2 regions of the Culturomica sp. genome follow, and region 1 is predicted to be linked to the other one. Evidence: riboswitches for the same ligand, from Rfam matches in the RefSeq annotation. Region 1 holds a riboswitch; the other holds the start of a gene.

Region 1 (7,953 bases):
CGTTCCGGTGGATGTTCCGTAAGAAACGCCATTGTCTTCCAATACAATATCCTCGAAATCAATCACATCATACGTCATTGCAGGAGTCAACGCATTAACGTCCAAATTCTTCGTATAACGTTTCCCGGCCTGAAAATTCGCATTTCCGGTAAATTCCTGGTCTCCGGCAGAAGTTTTTACCGTGATACGGGCTGCCGCGGATGAAAAATCAACAGGGGCAATCAACAGGTAGACTTTGGTGGAAGCTCCGGCTGCCAGCTCGACTCCCCCCGCAACAGTAAGTCCGACGACATGGCTCTTACCTCCTTCGATCTGAGTTCCGGATGCATCCGCCGTTTTCCCCGAAGTAAGAACCGAGGTTTTCAGGTCGAAAGTATAATCTCCGGCAACCGCTACGGTTCCTCCGTCCAAAGTCAACCCTTCCAGTACCAACGTTCCGGTAGTAGAATTGGTAATGTGGAATTCCAATAATGAGAAAACATGTCTGAAAACAAAATTCAGAGTTTTCCCGATGTATTCTCCTTTCGTTCCGGATTCCAACGCTAAAGAGGCATACATAAAATCCAACTTGCCGATATGATCCGAATTATTTGCGCCTGCCTGAATCTGGGCATTGGGCAAATTAACCGGTATATACTGAAGTTTGGTATTAGCACCTGCAGCATCCCGATACGGGTAACAGGCATAAAAATAGTGTGTCCCGGGATCTCCCCAGACGTATTTTCCGGTAAAGGCCAGACGATTGTCCGAAGCAACTCCGAAGGTTCCGGAAGTTCTGTCCGCCCCCTCCGTCAACACATATTTAATGTTGGTTACACTTTGGTTTTTAAAAAACGGACCGTCAGCCGATATTCCCCATTCTGCCTGAGCCTTATCGGAAAAAAGAGCGATAGCATCGCCGGCACTCCATAAAATGCTATAGTGATCTCCTATCGAAGTCCGAACCGGAGAAGCATTACTCCCTGTCACTTTCAAACCCTCATCCGGCCTGAATGAAAGGGCGTGTTCCTCCTCCTGACACCCCCAAAGCAGACAGGAGAATAACACCGATAATAACAACCATTTTTTCATTATTTCTGTTTTTATCTTCTATTTACCGTTACCAGTTGCCTCCGTTATCCCAGGGATAGGATGAAGAAGCAAATCCTTTTTCCACTTCGATTTCAATAATTTCGATCACCGGGGATTGATAATTTTCAATTTTTTCCATAGTCTCTGATTTTATAATTAAACATGAATTATTTCCGTGTATCGATACTGATTCCTTTGACATGTAAATCAACGGCTCCGGCTACTTCTGTAGAACATTCTCCCAGCCAGCCGTTTTCCTGATTGACACCGCAATACACTTTTACAAAGTCGATTCCCGGTAATTCCACCGGATTTCCGTCGGCATCCACAGCCCAAGCCAGATCGATAGCCGATTCGTCATCTGTATTGGGATAATTATCAGCATAGCCATAACGAAAAGCATACAGGACAAAATAATTACCCGCTCCACTTTCATCCAATCCGTTTTCAGGTAAACGGGTTCCACTGAAAGTCAATCTGTCTTCGTTCACCCAAGCAGGGAAATAAGATTGCCGGTGAAACATATTCTTAGCCTTATATCCTGAATTCCCTTGATTGTCTTCCCAATAAATATATTCGTCGGCAACCTCTTCCGACACAGGGCGGTGGTAGGTGATTTCATAATTACGAATTGTCCGGACATCTTTACCCGCCTCAAGGAAAAAAGGATACCAAGCTTCGTTCTCTGCTGTCTGATATGCACTTCCGGCAATTTCATACCATTCGTCATCCGGGAGTCCGTTACCGTTTTTATCGTAGGAAACGACGATAATTCCCGGTTCACAACTTCCGCCGAACGGAGCATCGGGACGGGGATTGGCATTAGAACCGAAAGCATTTCCTAAAATCCGGATATCCCGTTTTCCCTTTACGTTCACAACCGTATGGTCAAAACCGAAAACAATATACCCCCCGAATCCGCCCAAACTGACCATCCCTCCGTTCTCTTTTCCAACCAAATACCCTTCAACCTTGGTAATTATATCTTCCCGGGTATCTCCTTCGGTATAAGCAGGTAAATCATTGGTAAACTGTCCTACTGCCGGGAGGAAATCATAGATTTTAGCAATATACGGCGATGCCTCGGCAATACTTTTCTTTACCGTCACCGAAATGTTTCCCGTCTGACTTTCCTCTCCTTTTGTCGCCGTAACTTTCAATTTATAAGTGCCCGGCAGTCCTGCTAAAAAAACGGCCTCTCTGGATGTCGCCGCCGTCAGTGAATAAATCTCTGAAGGTGCACTTTCCATACTCCATTGCCAAACAACATCTTCTCCTTCCGGAGCATTCGTTAAAACAAGACGTGTCAAAACATTGGAAAAGGAGGTAAAGACCGTATCTTTAATTTCTCCCAATTGTTCATCATCATCACCGCCCCCCGGAGTGCCCGGACCGTTATTATCGTCGCTGCATGCCAAAAACAATGCACAGCACAACGAAATCAACATTAAAAATTCAATTGTCTTTTTTTTCATAATCTGTTTATTTAAGTTACTCTGTTATTAACCACATATTTCAAAACCCATAAAAAACGGGATATAATGCAATTACACATAAGCTCATTTATACACAAAAGCAAAATGCCCCGGAATATTCCCGGCTGTCGTCTTCCATTTCAATTTACCTTCCGGCGTAAAACAATAGATATATCCCGTTACAACATAATTCTGGGCATCTGTAATAAAAATTTCCTTTGTTTCCGGATTGACGGCAATTCCGTAAGGAATCAATATTTTCTTATCCGTACCGTCGGTAATTATTTTGTCGGATACGACTTGTTGCGTCCGGGTATCCAGTATGCCATACGTCACCGTATTCTGTCCCGTGTGATGACTGTATGCGACACTGTAGAAATAGAGAGAATCACCGACCATACACATCTCGCTAACCGGTATATTCAAATCGGCCACCACCTGATCCGTAATCGTATTGATGACAAATAAATCCGGAGCGACATCATAATAATCCCCCCGGGAGGATACGTAAATATACCCCCGTTTATCCAATTGCATCCGGTGCAGGTTTATCGCTACATCTATATCCTTGATTTTCCGGAAGGTTTTTAAATCCACCACCGACACCCGGCGGTCATAATCGGGAACCCGATATCCCCCGGAATTCGCCACATACAATTTCCCGTTATGAATAACTATTTCTTCCGGCTGATAGCCAACCGTCACTTTACGCGTCAGTTTTAATGTCGCCGTATCTATTTCTGCCACAAAACCGATTTCCGCATTGGGATCGATTGCTACCTTCCCCGCATACGAACTGACATAAGCCTTCCCCTCATGAAAAGCCATATACCGGCAATTAGGCACCTGTATGGTATCAATATGCCGGGTCGTTTCCACATCGAACACCTCGATAAAATTAGAACAGTTGATAACGGCATAAGCTTTCGACCCGTATATTTTAATATCGTTGCCGACATCCCCTAATTCTTTAACGATCTGCGGATTGCGTTCCGAATACAAATCACGGGTATATATGCCGGTCGTATAATCGAAATAATCCAGAGAAGCCCGGTTCATCCCCATATTCCCTTCGTTGAGTAAATAAAAACCCTTAATCCGGGTATTTGCCAAGGGGTAAGAAACCGTCTCGGAGTCCGAAAGAAAAATAATCTCATCTTTCCGGCAAGCCCAAAAAGACACTAACAGCAGGGACAAGTATATAATCTTTTTCATCAGAAGCTAAGAGTTAAAATAAAACGGAAATTTCGTCCGGGCATCGGATAGTTCAGTACGACATCATAATATTGATTCAGTAAATTATTGGCTTCAGCCGATAATTTCAGAGTATAGTCCCGGTAATGGAAAGTTTTTTGCAATGAAGCATCGTGTGTATACCACGGTTCGATACGGTTGCGTTCAATATTATTCACCGCTCCATTATAACGTTCCCCGACATAGATAAAACTGTAATTCACTGCCCACGTTTTATAGGTCAACCCACCGATAACCGATCCGCTATGCCAGGGAGTATAAGGAATCTGATCCCCATACGAACTAAGCTTGAAACCGTTGATTTTGGTAAAATCCCGGGCTTTCGACCAGGAATAAGTCAGGTTTGTATTCAGTTTTACTTTCCCGATCGCCGTCTGAACAGCAACCGTCGCATCTATCCCTTTGCTCTCCACCCTTCCCATGTTCGTCATCATCCATCGGAAACTGCTTCCGGTAGGCGTTGCAATAATTTTATCGGTAATCGCGGCATAATAAGCATCTGCCTGAGCCGTCAAAAGCGTGATAAAAGAGGCCTTAAACTCCTTTTTATAACTGACACCGAAGTTATACTGACTGGCATACTCCGGTTTTAATTTACTATAACCGATCTGGGTATAATACAAATCATTAAAGGTAGGCATACGAAAAATCCGTTTATAGAAGAAACGTAAGGTCAGATCCGTTTGCCTGAAAGGTGTATATCCGACAAATAGGGCCGGCGCCAACTCGTGTTTATCAGGGGATTTTGTATTGTATCTTACTTTTTCAAAAACCAATGTCCCCAACAAACTGGCTTGCATTTTCAATCGTCCGAAATCCACAGCCGTCGCCAAAGCTCCCCAGGCCGAATGACGTTCGGGGAAAGTAAAAAGAGTACCTACCCCCCGCATATCCGCATTCAGTTTATTGTATTGCCAATCGACGGCAAGCGATACCTCCCAGTTCGGCCGGATGGCATAGGAATGAGCCGTAGAAAAATACCAGTCCTGCTGATAATACCGGTTATCGTATTGCATTTTTTTGGTAACATAGTCTTCCATAAAAAGCACCGTATCACGGGACAGATAATGAGTATAATCCCAGGCAAATTTTGCACTGAATTGCATTTTGTAGCGGGGAGACAATTCTTTTTTCAAAAAAGCCTGAAACATAAAATTTTTATCTCCCTGCCGTTCTCCGCCTGAAAACACATTCCGTACGATCGCTCCCGGCAATCCCCTGTCGGACTGGTAGTAGTAAATCTTCGCCTGCCACACCCCGTCAGACAATGTTCCATATAAACCGCTTTCTATCCGGAATGCATCTATATCGCTGTTTCTCCGTATAGCAGTTGTATCATAAGCGACCGCCCCTCCGGGTGTCAACCTTCTGTAACGGAATTTATACCGCCCGTTGGAATGCAGGTATTCACCTCCGGCAGTTATCGACAGACGATCGGAAAATTGATGCTCGAGACGAAAAGAGGGATTACACAGTTGTATGGAACCTGCCTTATAACGCAAAAGAGCATGCGTATGCTTTCCCTTTTCAAAAACCGGACGTTTTGTTTTTAAATAAACAGCCGAAGCCGATGCAAAATCCTTTGCAGCCTGAAATATTTCACTTTTTTGCCCGTTGTACAAAGCCACCTCTTCCAAGTCGTCCAAAGAAAAACGACTGAGATCGACAACTCCATTCTGGGCATTCCCGATTTGCAAGCCATCGTAAAAAACGCCTACATGATGAGAACCCATGTTGCGCACGTTGATGGTCTTCAAACCTCCCATGCCACCGTAATCCTTAATTTGAACACCGGCAAAATAGCGAAGAGCATCCGCCAGAGAATGAGAATTGAGACGCTGCAACTGCTCACCTTCCAAACGCTGGGCCGGGATAATCTCTTTATACTGCCGGGCCACGACAACGGCCTCATCCAGAAGCTGCACACTGTCCAACCTGCTTTGTGCCTGTAAAGCAGCTATCATTGCCAACAGGCAAAATATGCACACACACTTTTTCATGTAATAAAATCTGTAAAACCACAAAATTCATACAGATTTCACATCACACGGGGAATAACCGAACAAGTAAAAACGTTACACTGAGAGTGTTTTAATAAAGTCAGAATACCGTTACACTTTCTCCCATTCGCCGCAGGAGCAAAATCTAAATACGCAAGGCAGGTCTTCTGACTTATTCCGTTTTGACGCCTTCCCAACCTTTAGGTCAGTGGCAAAGTATGTCAAAACATCTTTGGAACTTACAGCAGCGGGAACTGTTGCCGATTTGCACGGCATTCCCTTTTAATTCCATTCGCGAAAACGAATCGGAAACCATTGCGCAGCAAAAGTATTTTTTCAGAATGACATTTACAAATAAAATCAGAAATTTAATTTCATCAACACATATAACATGTCGTATACCAATTAATTACAAGATATTATCTATATTTTCCCAACGTTTTATCTTTTGAAAAATATCGAATCCGGATTTGAAAAATTCTGCGACTTTTTGTTCCGGATCAGGATAGGAAAGGGCATCTTTCAACGTCAGAAAGAACTCCTTCTTTTCCGGTTTAAACAGAGCTTTATCCGGTTGCAGCAAGGATTCATTTCCCCTTATCGTTTCGATAAAAGGATAGGGCATGGCAAAAAAGGCAGCCTGCGGGAAACTGATATCACCCGGCCAAAACCCACATTCGTATAACCGTTCGTCAAAAGCCTTCTCCATAACGGGATCCTTTTTACCGAAAGGTGCCGGCTCTCCGCTAAACACAATACAAGTCAGATCCATCGTACCAAAATAATAAGCCGGATAATGCACTTTACAGCGAAATGCCGTCAGATAACGGGCCATAGCACCATAAGCAAACAACATATTCTCTAACCATTTGCGGATAGCAACCTTATCGTAGCTGTGATGCTTGTCGTCCTTATCGAATTCCAGGGGATCATAAAATTCCTGCGGATGAACATTGATCAGGGTCGGTGAACCGATTTGTTCCAAAGCCGAGGCAAACTGTCCGTAAAAAGCGGCAACACTCACGCCATCTTCCAAAGGTATATTTACTTTTTTCCCGTCACCGTTCATAAACTCTACCTGATGTTCTCTGAAGTTGAATAAAATGGAAAAAGGGGACGAATCTCCGGGTATCAGTCCGGTTGTCAATCCGTCCGGGACAAGATAGAGCCTTACATGTGCCCATTGGGGCCGCTTCGGGCTACGCTCCACTTTCACTTTCCCCGCCATCTGCAAAAACAGATGTACCGTATCGGCCGTATCCTGCCATTCAGGATAATCCAAATATATATCTTCCATCCTTTTATTGTATAACTGTTCGACAATCTACTTCTTAAACTTACCTTCCCTGAAAATAGTTCTTCCTTTTAACTTTATTTAGAGCCTATTTTTTTCAAACAAAATTGTTCCCCTCTCCGTTATATCTTTCCGGAGGATATCGGAAAAGCGGGGTAATTTTTACAAATATGATTTATGAAGAGCTATACTCTGATTTTCATTTTCTATCTACTATTTGTTTTTCCGGTTTCCGGTAACGAACGGAAAACACTTCCGCAATTCCATTTCGGCGGAGCCTTACGTTTCAATTACAATTTTTCGGACTGGAACCGGGGACACAGGGACAGAGGCGGGGACTTCGGATACGATGTATTTCTCCTTCACCCGACAGCTTCTTACAAAAAATTACTGTTGGATGCCGATTTTCGTTTTTACAGCACAGCTTTCGGAGGATTTATGCTGAAATACGGCTGGATCGGCTACCAATTCAATCCGCAAAACCGTATCGAAGTCGGACTCACCCGGGTGCCTTTCGGCATCCAGCCTTCAGGAGCCCACAACTTCTTCTTTCAAATTGCCTACTATGTGGGATTGGAAGACGATTCGGATATGGGAGTCAAATTCGTACATACGGGAGAGCATTGGGAATATGCACTGGCTTTTTTCAAAAATGCAGAAGAACTGTTGTTCAGTGCCGATGCCGAAGTATCTGATGATCGCTACGGATATGACGTTGCCGGACGAAACAAGGAAATCAACCAATTAAACGGACAGGTATTTTACAAATGGGGAGAAAACGTCATACAAAAAAGCGGTGTATCGGCCGAATTCGGGCAGTTATATAACCTGGATACCCGGAATAACGGTACTCATTTTG
Region 2 (7,953 bases), on a different contig from region 1:
GATTGGAACATTTTAAAATCGTCCGGGCAAAATATTTGTTGTATTGAATTGTGAATCGGGAAAATATCGGAGGTGTTGTGTGTTGTAGGAGCATCGGTTGATTATGCGGGCAATGGATTTCGGATTGGCATTTACAGCACATGATATATGATCTGAAATTTACCATGTAATGATTTGATTATGTCTGAGAAAAAGAAAAAATCCAGGTGGAAAAAGGGGTTAAAATGGTTTTTATGGACTGTTTTTACGCTTGTTGTGCTTTTATCGGTAGCTATAGGTGTCGTACTCAATTTTGTATTTACGCCTTCGAAGTTGACGCCTAAGGTAGAGCAATTGGCCCGGGAATATTTGAATGCGGATGTGCGTGTCGGTGAAATAGAGCTGACTTTTTTCTCAACTTTTCCGGATTTCGGGCTAAAAGTATCGGATGCTTCGGTTATTTCCTGTAAATTCCGGGATACGACCCGGTTGGCAGCGACCGAGGATTCTTTAATGGTCGTGAAGAAGTGTTTGATAACGGTGAATCCGATGGCTTTTTTGAAGAAGAACCGGATTATTGTAAAAGATTTGGTCCTGGAGCAGCCCCGGATTTATGCCTATATAGACACTGCCGGACAAGCGAATTGGGATATATTGCAGTTACCGGCAGATACGACTGATGTTGCCGAAACTGTAACGGATACTGTAAATGAGGGTTTTAATTCTGCTATCCGGCTGAAAAATATCCGCATTCAGAACGGTAGGATGGTTTTTGACGACCGGAGTACTCAGATTTATACCCGTATGAGTAATTTGGAACTGGCTTTGGACGGTTTTCTGGGGAAACACCGTTCCAGACTGAATATGGATTTTTCAGCTAAAAACATACTTTTCTGGCAAGAAGGAAAGTTGCTGGTGAGTCGTTTGAATTTCGGGGTAGAAACCGGTATGAAAATAAACAGGGATTCTTTGCTTTATACCTTGGAGAAAGCTGTTTTCGATGTCAACGGTATTCGTTTCGGTGCAGGAGGGACATTGCGGGGGGATACCGTTAACCGGACGATGGCCGTTAATTTGAAATACGGTATTCACATTCCTTCTTTGGCGACGTTGATAGAAATGATTCCGGATGCTGTGTTACAGAAGGACCGGAAAGCCGATATCCGGGGAGATGTTTTGTGTACGGGAACGGTAACCGGCGTTTATGGAAAAAAGAATGTTCCTTTATTGACTTCACAATTTAAAATTACGGACGGCTATATCGCTTATGAAGGGATGCCTTCCCGGATTGAGGAATTGAATACTGATTTTTTTGCGAGGATTGATTTACAGAGGGAGGAACCGTCCTATATAAAACTGAATAATTTTTGTATAAAGGGGGGAAAGACCGATATCGATCTGGCCGGAGACGTGGAGAATGTACTGAGGGATCCGGTGATAAAAGCAAAGTTGGATGCCAATATCGACTTTGATGATTTAACCCGGATATTTCCATTGACGGATGGAGTGACTTGTACCGGAAAAATCGGAGCTTCTTTGAAAACAAAAGTACTTTTGTCGGATGTGATGAACGGAGATTATGGCCGGATAAAAGTAGGAGGATGGTGTAAAATGAATGATGTTGCCTTATTTATACCCAAAGACAGTATTGTGATGAATGTCCGTTCGGCGGGAGTCGGTTTTGCGACAAACCGGAAGAATACGGAGGTTGTACAGGGAGTCGATTTCCTGAACGGTGTTGTCGGATATTCGGGGTTAGATATTCATGTGAAGGATAAATTGCGGGTATTGATGGATACGACTTATCTGACATTGAAGACAACTCCTTTGAAGGATACGTCGGCAATCGCTACCGTGAATTCCGGGATACACATCGGTAAAACGATTGTTATCGTACGGGATACGTTGTTATTGGGTGTGAAGCGGATGGATGCCAAAGGGAGCCTGAAGCCGACAAAACGTGACAAGTCGGTTCCGCGTATAGAAGCCGATTTCCAGGTCGATAGTTTGCGTTTGAGGGCATTGAATAATCGGTTGAATATAGCGAAAGCTGATATACATGTGGAAGCTTCGCGTAGCCGGCGGGACGACCGTATCTGGTTTCCGACCGGATATGTTGATTTTAAAGGATTACGGGCTTATACACCGTTTTTCCCGTTGCGGCTCAGGATGCCGGGGACACGTATTCACTTCAACCGGAAAGAGATCATGCTTGATTCGGCTGTGTTGAAGCTGGGAAAATCAGATGTACGGTTGACCGGGAGTATAACGAATCTGACCCGGGCATTTTTTAAAAAGGAAGACTTGTTTGCAGAATTGACGGTACAATCGAAGATGATCAATTGCAATCAGATCATGCGGGCATTGGATATGGGTACGGCTTATATGGATAAGGTAGCCGCCGGTTATAAAGAAGAGATTACAACAGAGGATGACGATATGGATAACGTAGCTGTTGTGAGTGATTCGGCTTCGTATGAAGGTGTTTCTTCTGTGTTTGTTGTACCTGCCGGGATCAATTTTGTTTTCCGGACAAATATAGAGAAAATGTTGTTCGGCAATTTATTGATGGAGAACATACACGGAGAAATGGTTATGAAGAATCAGTGTATTCAGGTTTCCGATTTGGATATGCGTTCTTCGGCGGCTAATATGGAGGCTTCTCTGATTTATAAAGCATCCGATACCTTGCGGGCTTATACGGGCTTTGCATTGAAAATGCATGAAATCCGGATTGATAGTCTGGTAGAAGTAATACCGGCTCTTGATACTTTGTTTCCTATGCTGCGCTCCTTTGAAGGAGTCGTGGATTTCAATATTGCAGCTGAGACCTGGCTTGATTCGACGATGATGGTCGAACTCCCGACTTTGCGGGCTGCGGCTTATCTGGACGGACATAATCTGGTGCTGATGGATGGTGAGACTTTTGCTGAAATATCCAAAATGCTGATGTTTAAAAATAAGAAGCGGAATTTGATCGATAGTATATCGGTTGATGTAGCGATAAAGGACGGTATTGTGGAAATATTCCCTTTCCTTTTGGAAATAGACCGTTATAAAGTGGCTGTCGGCGGGGAACATAATATCGATATGAGTTTTAAATATCATATATCACTTTTGAAATCGATTTTGCCTTTCCGGGCCGGAGTCGATATTTCCGGTACACTGGATAAGATGAAGTTCCGGATCACGAAGGCGAAGTACAAGGATATTTTTATGCCTTCCCGCAAAACGAAAGTTGATAGTACACAATTGAACCTGCGGAAGCGAATGCGTGAAATGTTGCGTGAAGGTGGCCGTAGGGAGCAGGTAGATACAATATAGAAGCAAATTCGTCACTATAGTTAGGTGCCCGGAGTTTATTCTCCGGGCACTAAATTTTTATTTTCGGTGAAGGAATGGAAAATAAATACTATCTTTGCGACGTTTTGTTCCGAGCCGTAATTCTACGGTTAGGATTAAATGGGAATCGGGTGAGAATCCCGGACAGTCCCGCTGCTGTAAGCCTATAAAGGGTCAGGCACTACTTTAGCCACTGTTTCTTTGAAATGGGAAGGCGCCTGAACCGGGGTAAGTCAGAAGACCTGCAAAACATTTTTTCAATAGCTTTCGAGGATTTGGCTGTAGGAAACATCATGTTGTGCTGCTGCACGTTTGGCATCTTGTATTTTACGGATAAAGAGACAGGGAAAAGACGGACGGTTTCCGGGTTTTCGGAAGCGTGGTTTAATCATTATAATGAATCACGATTTGGGACGTTGGGTATGTTATAGGCTTTGGTTAACAGGGATACTGGCAACGGTATGCTATAGCAGTGTATATGCTCAGCTAGATACGACCCGGATATATGAACTGCAACAAGCTGAGGTTTCGGCAGGGAAACGACCGGTAGTGGTGAAGGCGGCAACTCCTTTGCAAGTGGTGAGCGGTCAGGATATTGTGCGTTTGGGGTATCAGAATCTGGCTGATGTTGTCAAGCGGTTTAATGGGGTGACGGTCCGGGATTACGGTGGGATCGGCGGTTTGAAAACGGTTTCAGTACGTAGTTTGGGGGCTCATCACACGGGAGTGATATATGACGGCGTAGCGGTAAGCAATTGTCAGGCCGGGCAAATCGATATCGGTCGTTTTTCACTTGATAATGTGGCCCGGGTTTCGTTAGCCGTAGGACAGGAGGATGGTATTTTCCAACCGGCTAAAATGTTTGCTTCTGCCGGTGTACTGAGTATTCAAACCGAACGGCCCGTATTTGTTCATAATCGGAAATATAGCCTGCAAGCCCGGGTAAAAGGCGGTTCTTTCGGAATGGTGAATCCTTACCTTCGGTATGCCGCTAAGGTGACAGACCGGACAACTTTGTCCGTCGACGGTAATTTTCTGCGGGCAGACGGTGCATATCCTTTTACTTTGGAGAACGGCAAATTGGTCACCCGGGAGAAACGTTACAATTCGGATATTTTGTCCTGGCATACGGAAGCAAATCTTTACACGCTATTGAGAGATAGCAGCCAGTTGACGGCTAAGGCTTACTATTTTCAGTCGGAACGGGGACTGCCGGGAGGTGTGATTTATTATAATCCCTATAATAAGGAACGGTTGTGGGATCAGAATTTCTTTGCCCAGGCCGGGTATGAAAAACGTTTTAACCGGGCATGGACATTGAAAGCGGCATTGAAATACAATTATTCCTGGAATAAATACAAGGACGTCAACGTAAAATATGAGAACGGGGAACAGATCGACCGGAATCGCCAGCATGAATATTACGGGACGGTTACCGCTTTATATCAGCCCCGGAAAAATTTATCCGTTTCATGGGCTACCGATTTGTCTGTAAACAAATTGTGGAATAATCTTCCGGAATGTCCTTTCCCGACACGTTATACTTTACTGTCAGCATTGGCCGTCAAATATCAGTATCGTTTTATGTCATTGACGGCTAATTTGCTGAATACGTATACGATAGATGACGTGAAAAGCGGGAAACGACCTAAAAACCGGGAAAAACTGACTCCAGCGGTAAGTTTGTCACTACGACCTTGGGAGAGAGAGAATTTGTATTTCCGTTTTTTGTATAAGAGTACGTTCCGGGTACCTACGTTTAATGATTTGTATTACCTGCGTATGGGAAATACCGGGTTGAAACCGGAATTGGCGAAAGAGTTCAATGCCGGAATAACCTGGAACGGGAGTTTGACGGAAATTGTTCCTTATGTATCACTGACTGTCGACGGGTATTACAACCGGGTAGAGGATAAAATTGTCGCCCGGCCGACGACCTATGTATGGAAGATGATGAATCTGGGAGAAGTGGATATTACCGGTGTGGATGTCGCTTTAGCCGTAACGTTGGCTTTCAGGGAGGATATCCGGTTGCGTATATCGGGCGGTTATACCTATCAGAAAGCGATCGACGTTACCAATCCGAAAGACAAAAATTATAAGGACCAGATACCTTATACACCGAAGCATTCCGGAAACGGAGCTCTGAATCTGGAGATGCCTTGGGCGAATGTGGCTTATACCGTTATGGGAGCCGGAGAACGCTACAGTTTGCCTCAAAATATCCGGGCCAATCGTATCGATGGGTATGCAGAGCATTCGGCTTCGGTATCCCGGGAGTTTGTGTTGAAGAGTTGCCGGTTGCGCATCCAGGCTGAGTTAATCAATTTTACGGATAAGCAATACGATGTGATTCAGTTTTACCCCATGCCGGGACGATCCTATCGTTTGGGTATGACCTGGGTGTTTTAATTTTAGATTGATGATTTTAGATTGACGATTTTAGATTATACCTATAATCCTCTCCTGCAAAAAGGAGGAATCGTAAATCAAAATCGAGGTAGGTATGGATTTTAAATTGTTTGACAAACTGATTCGTTATCCGATTTGTTTAATCGTCAATCTAAGATTTTAAAGGTATGGTTTGGTTTTAATAGTATGGTTTAATTTAAATAGAAAAAAATGAAATTCAGAAGTTTATTTTTGAGTGCTTTATGCCTTTTATCCGTCAGTTGTTTTATATCCTGCAGCGATGATGACGACGATGACGATGATATTACGTCAGGAATATTGATTCTTAACGAAGGAAGTTATCAGGGAAATAATGCCAGTATTACGGCCTATAATCCGAAGACGGGAGGAATAACTGCCGATTTGTATTATGCGCTGAACGATAAAAAATTGGGGGATGCCGGTCAGGACATGATTACCTATGGAAATCGGGTGTATGTAACAGTGTACGGTTCGAGTCGTTTGGTGAAATTGGATAGCCTGGGCAGAGAATTGAAAGCGATTACGTTCTCTCCGGCTGATGGTCAGCCCCGGTATATGGCGGCAGAAGACGGAAAATTATACGTTACGCTTTGGAGCGGCCAGGTGGCCCGCATAGATACGACTGATCTGACGATTGAGAAGTATGTTACTGTTGGTGCTAATCCGGAACAGATTGTAGAAGAAAATGATAAATTGTATGTGGCCAATTCCGGTTATGGAGCCGGTACGACGGTTTCTGTCATCAATTTAGGTACTTTTACGGTTGAAAAGATAATCACGGTTGTCCTGAATCCGAATCTTATCGTCGAGGCTGCCGGTGATATTTATGTACTTTCTTATGGGAATTACGGAGATATCCCTTATGCGTTGCAGCGTCTGAACGTTGCAAACGGCACCTGTGATAATATTGCTGTTGCCACAAAAATGACAGCGCATGGCGATATAATATATTTGGTAAACTCCGTTACCGACTGGTCTGTTAAGCCTTATGTGACGACGAATAACTTTTTCACTTACAACGCGAAGACAAGGAAATTGAACGAAAACTCTTTCCTGACCCTGACCGGAGATGCTGAGTCTTTGAAAACCGAAAGTATTATGATGATGGAAATAGATCCGTATACCGGAGATATTTACATCGGTACTTCCGATTATACCAATACCGGTGATGTTTATCGTTTTTCCAGGAATGGAAAGTTGATTAAAAAATTCGGTAGTGGTGGTATTTCACCTAATAATGCCGTATTTTTCGAATGAGACGATCCGCATTTTGTCTGATATCGGTTTTTATCTTTCTGCTTGTATCTTGCGGGCAGAAAGGTAAAACACAACAGGAAGGTAAAGAAAATTGCCGGGTAGAATACGCTACGGGGTATACGGTACGTCGTGGTGCTGATTATACGGAGGTGAGCATTCGTGATCCCTGGGATACGACCAAATTATTGGCACATTATGTTCTTGTAGCCCGGGATCGTGAATTGCCGGCGGATTTACCGCCGGGGATTGTAGTACGGGTGCCTTTGGAAAGAGTCGTTGCAGCGACATCGGTACATTGCGGTTGGTTGGAAATGTTGGGTGTACGCGATGAATTAATCGGGGTTTGTGAATCGCGTTATATCGATTTGGATTTTGTGCGCCGGGGATTGGCGGAGGGTAAAATTACGGATATCGGTGAAGCTTCCGCCCCCGATGTGGAAAAATTGATTGAATTGGAGCCGGATGCTATGATTACTTCTCCTTTAAGCAATGCTCCTTATGGACGGGTGGAGAAAACCGGAATTCCACAGATCAAATGCGTGGATTATATGGAGTCGACTCCCTTGGGACGGGCGGAATGGATTCGTTTTCAGGCTTTGTTTTTTGGAAAAGAGGCTTTAGCCGATTCGCTTTTTAAAGAAATTGTTGAGTCATATAATGCCGTAAAAGCTTTAGTAGATAGCGTTGAGGAGCGTCCTTCTGTGGTGACGGAAATGAAATACGGCTCTATGTGGTATATTTCCGGAGGCCGCAGTTATATGGGCCGTTTCCTTCAGGATGCCGGAGCCGGTTATTGCTGGAAAGACGATGAGCATGCCGGTTCATTTCCCTTGTCTTTTGAAAGTGTTTTTGAACAGGGGGGTGAGGCTGACTTTTGGTTGATTAAGTACAACCGGGCACAGGAAATGAGTTACGAAGATTTGAAACGGGAATATACTCCCT

What was found. A riboswitch is a leader RNA that binds a small molecule or an ion and turns the genes downstream of it on or off. The one in region 1 is predicted to bind cobalamin.
Region 2: it holds a riboswitch for cobalamin, as region 1 does, so the genes downstream of both, DD657_RS09500 (TonB-dependent receptor plug domain-containing protein) here and DD657_RS01670 (TonB-dependent receptor) in region 1, are expected to answer to the same signal.

Annotation. Positions count from the first base shown of each region.
Region 1 covers NZ_DOED01000006.1:34,135-42,087, forward strand. Annotated here, with positions in the region: gene DD657_RS01655 (DUF4465 domain-containing protein) at 1-1,071, opposite strand, end outside; gene DD657_RS01660 (hypothetical protein) at 1,239-2,546, opposite strand; gene DD657_RS01665 (YncE family protein) at 2,631-3,761, opposite strand; gene DD657_RS01670 (TonB-dependent receptor) at 3,761-5,800, opposite strand; cobalamin riboswitch at 5,941-6,133, opposite strand; gene DD657_RS01675 (DUF5996 family protein) at 6,210-7,097, opposite strand; gene DD657_RS01680 (hypothetical protein) at 7,272-7,953, shown strand, end outside.
Region 2 covers NZ_DOED01000027.1:38,385-46,337, forward strand. Annotated here, with positions in the region: gene DD657_RS09490 (exo-beta-N-acetylmuramidase NamZ family protein) at 1-47, shown strand, start outside; gene DD657_RS09495 (AsmA family protein) at 181-3,303, shown strand; cobalamin riboswitch at 3,391-3,585, shown strand; gene DD657_RS09500 (TonB-dependent receptor plug domain-containing protein) at 3,718-5,733, shown strand; gene DD657_RS09505 (YncE family protein) at 5,944-7,011, shown strand; gene DD657_RS09510 (ABC transporter substrate-binding protein) at 7,008-7,953, shown strand, end outside.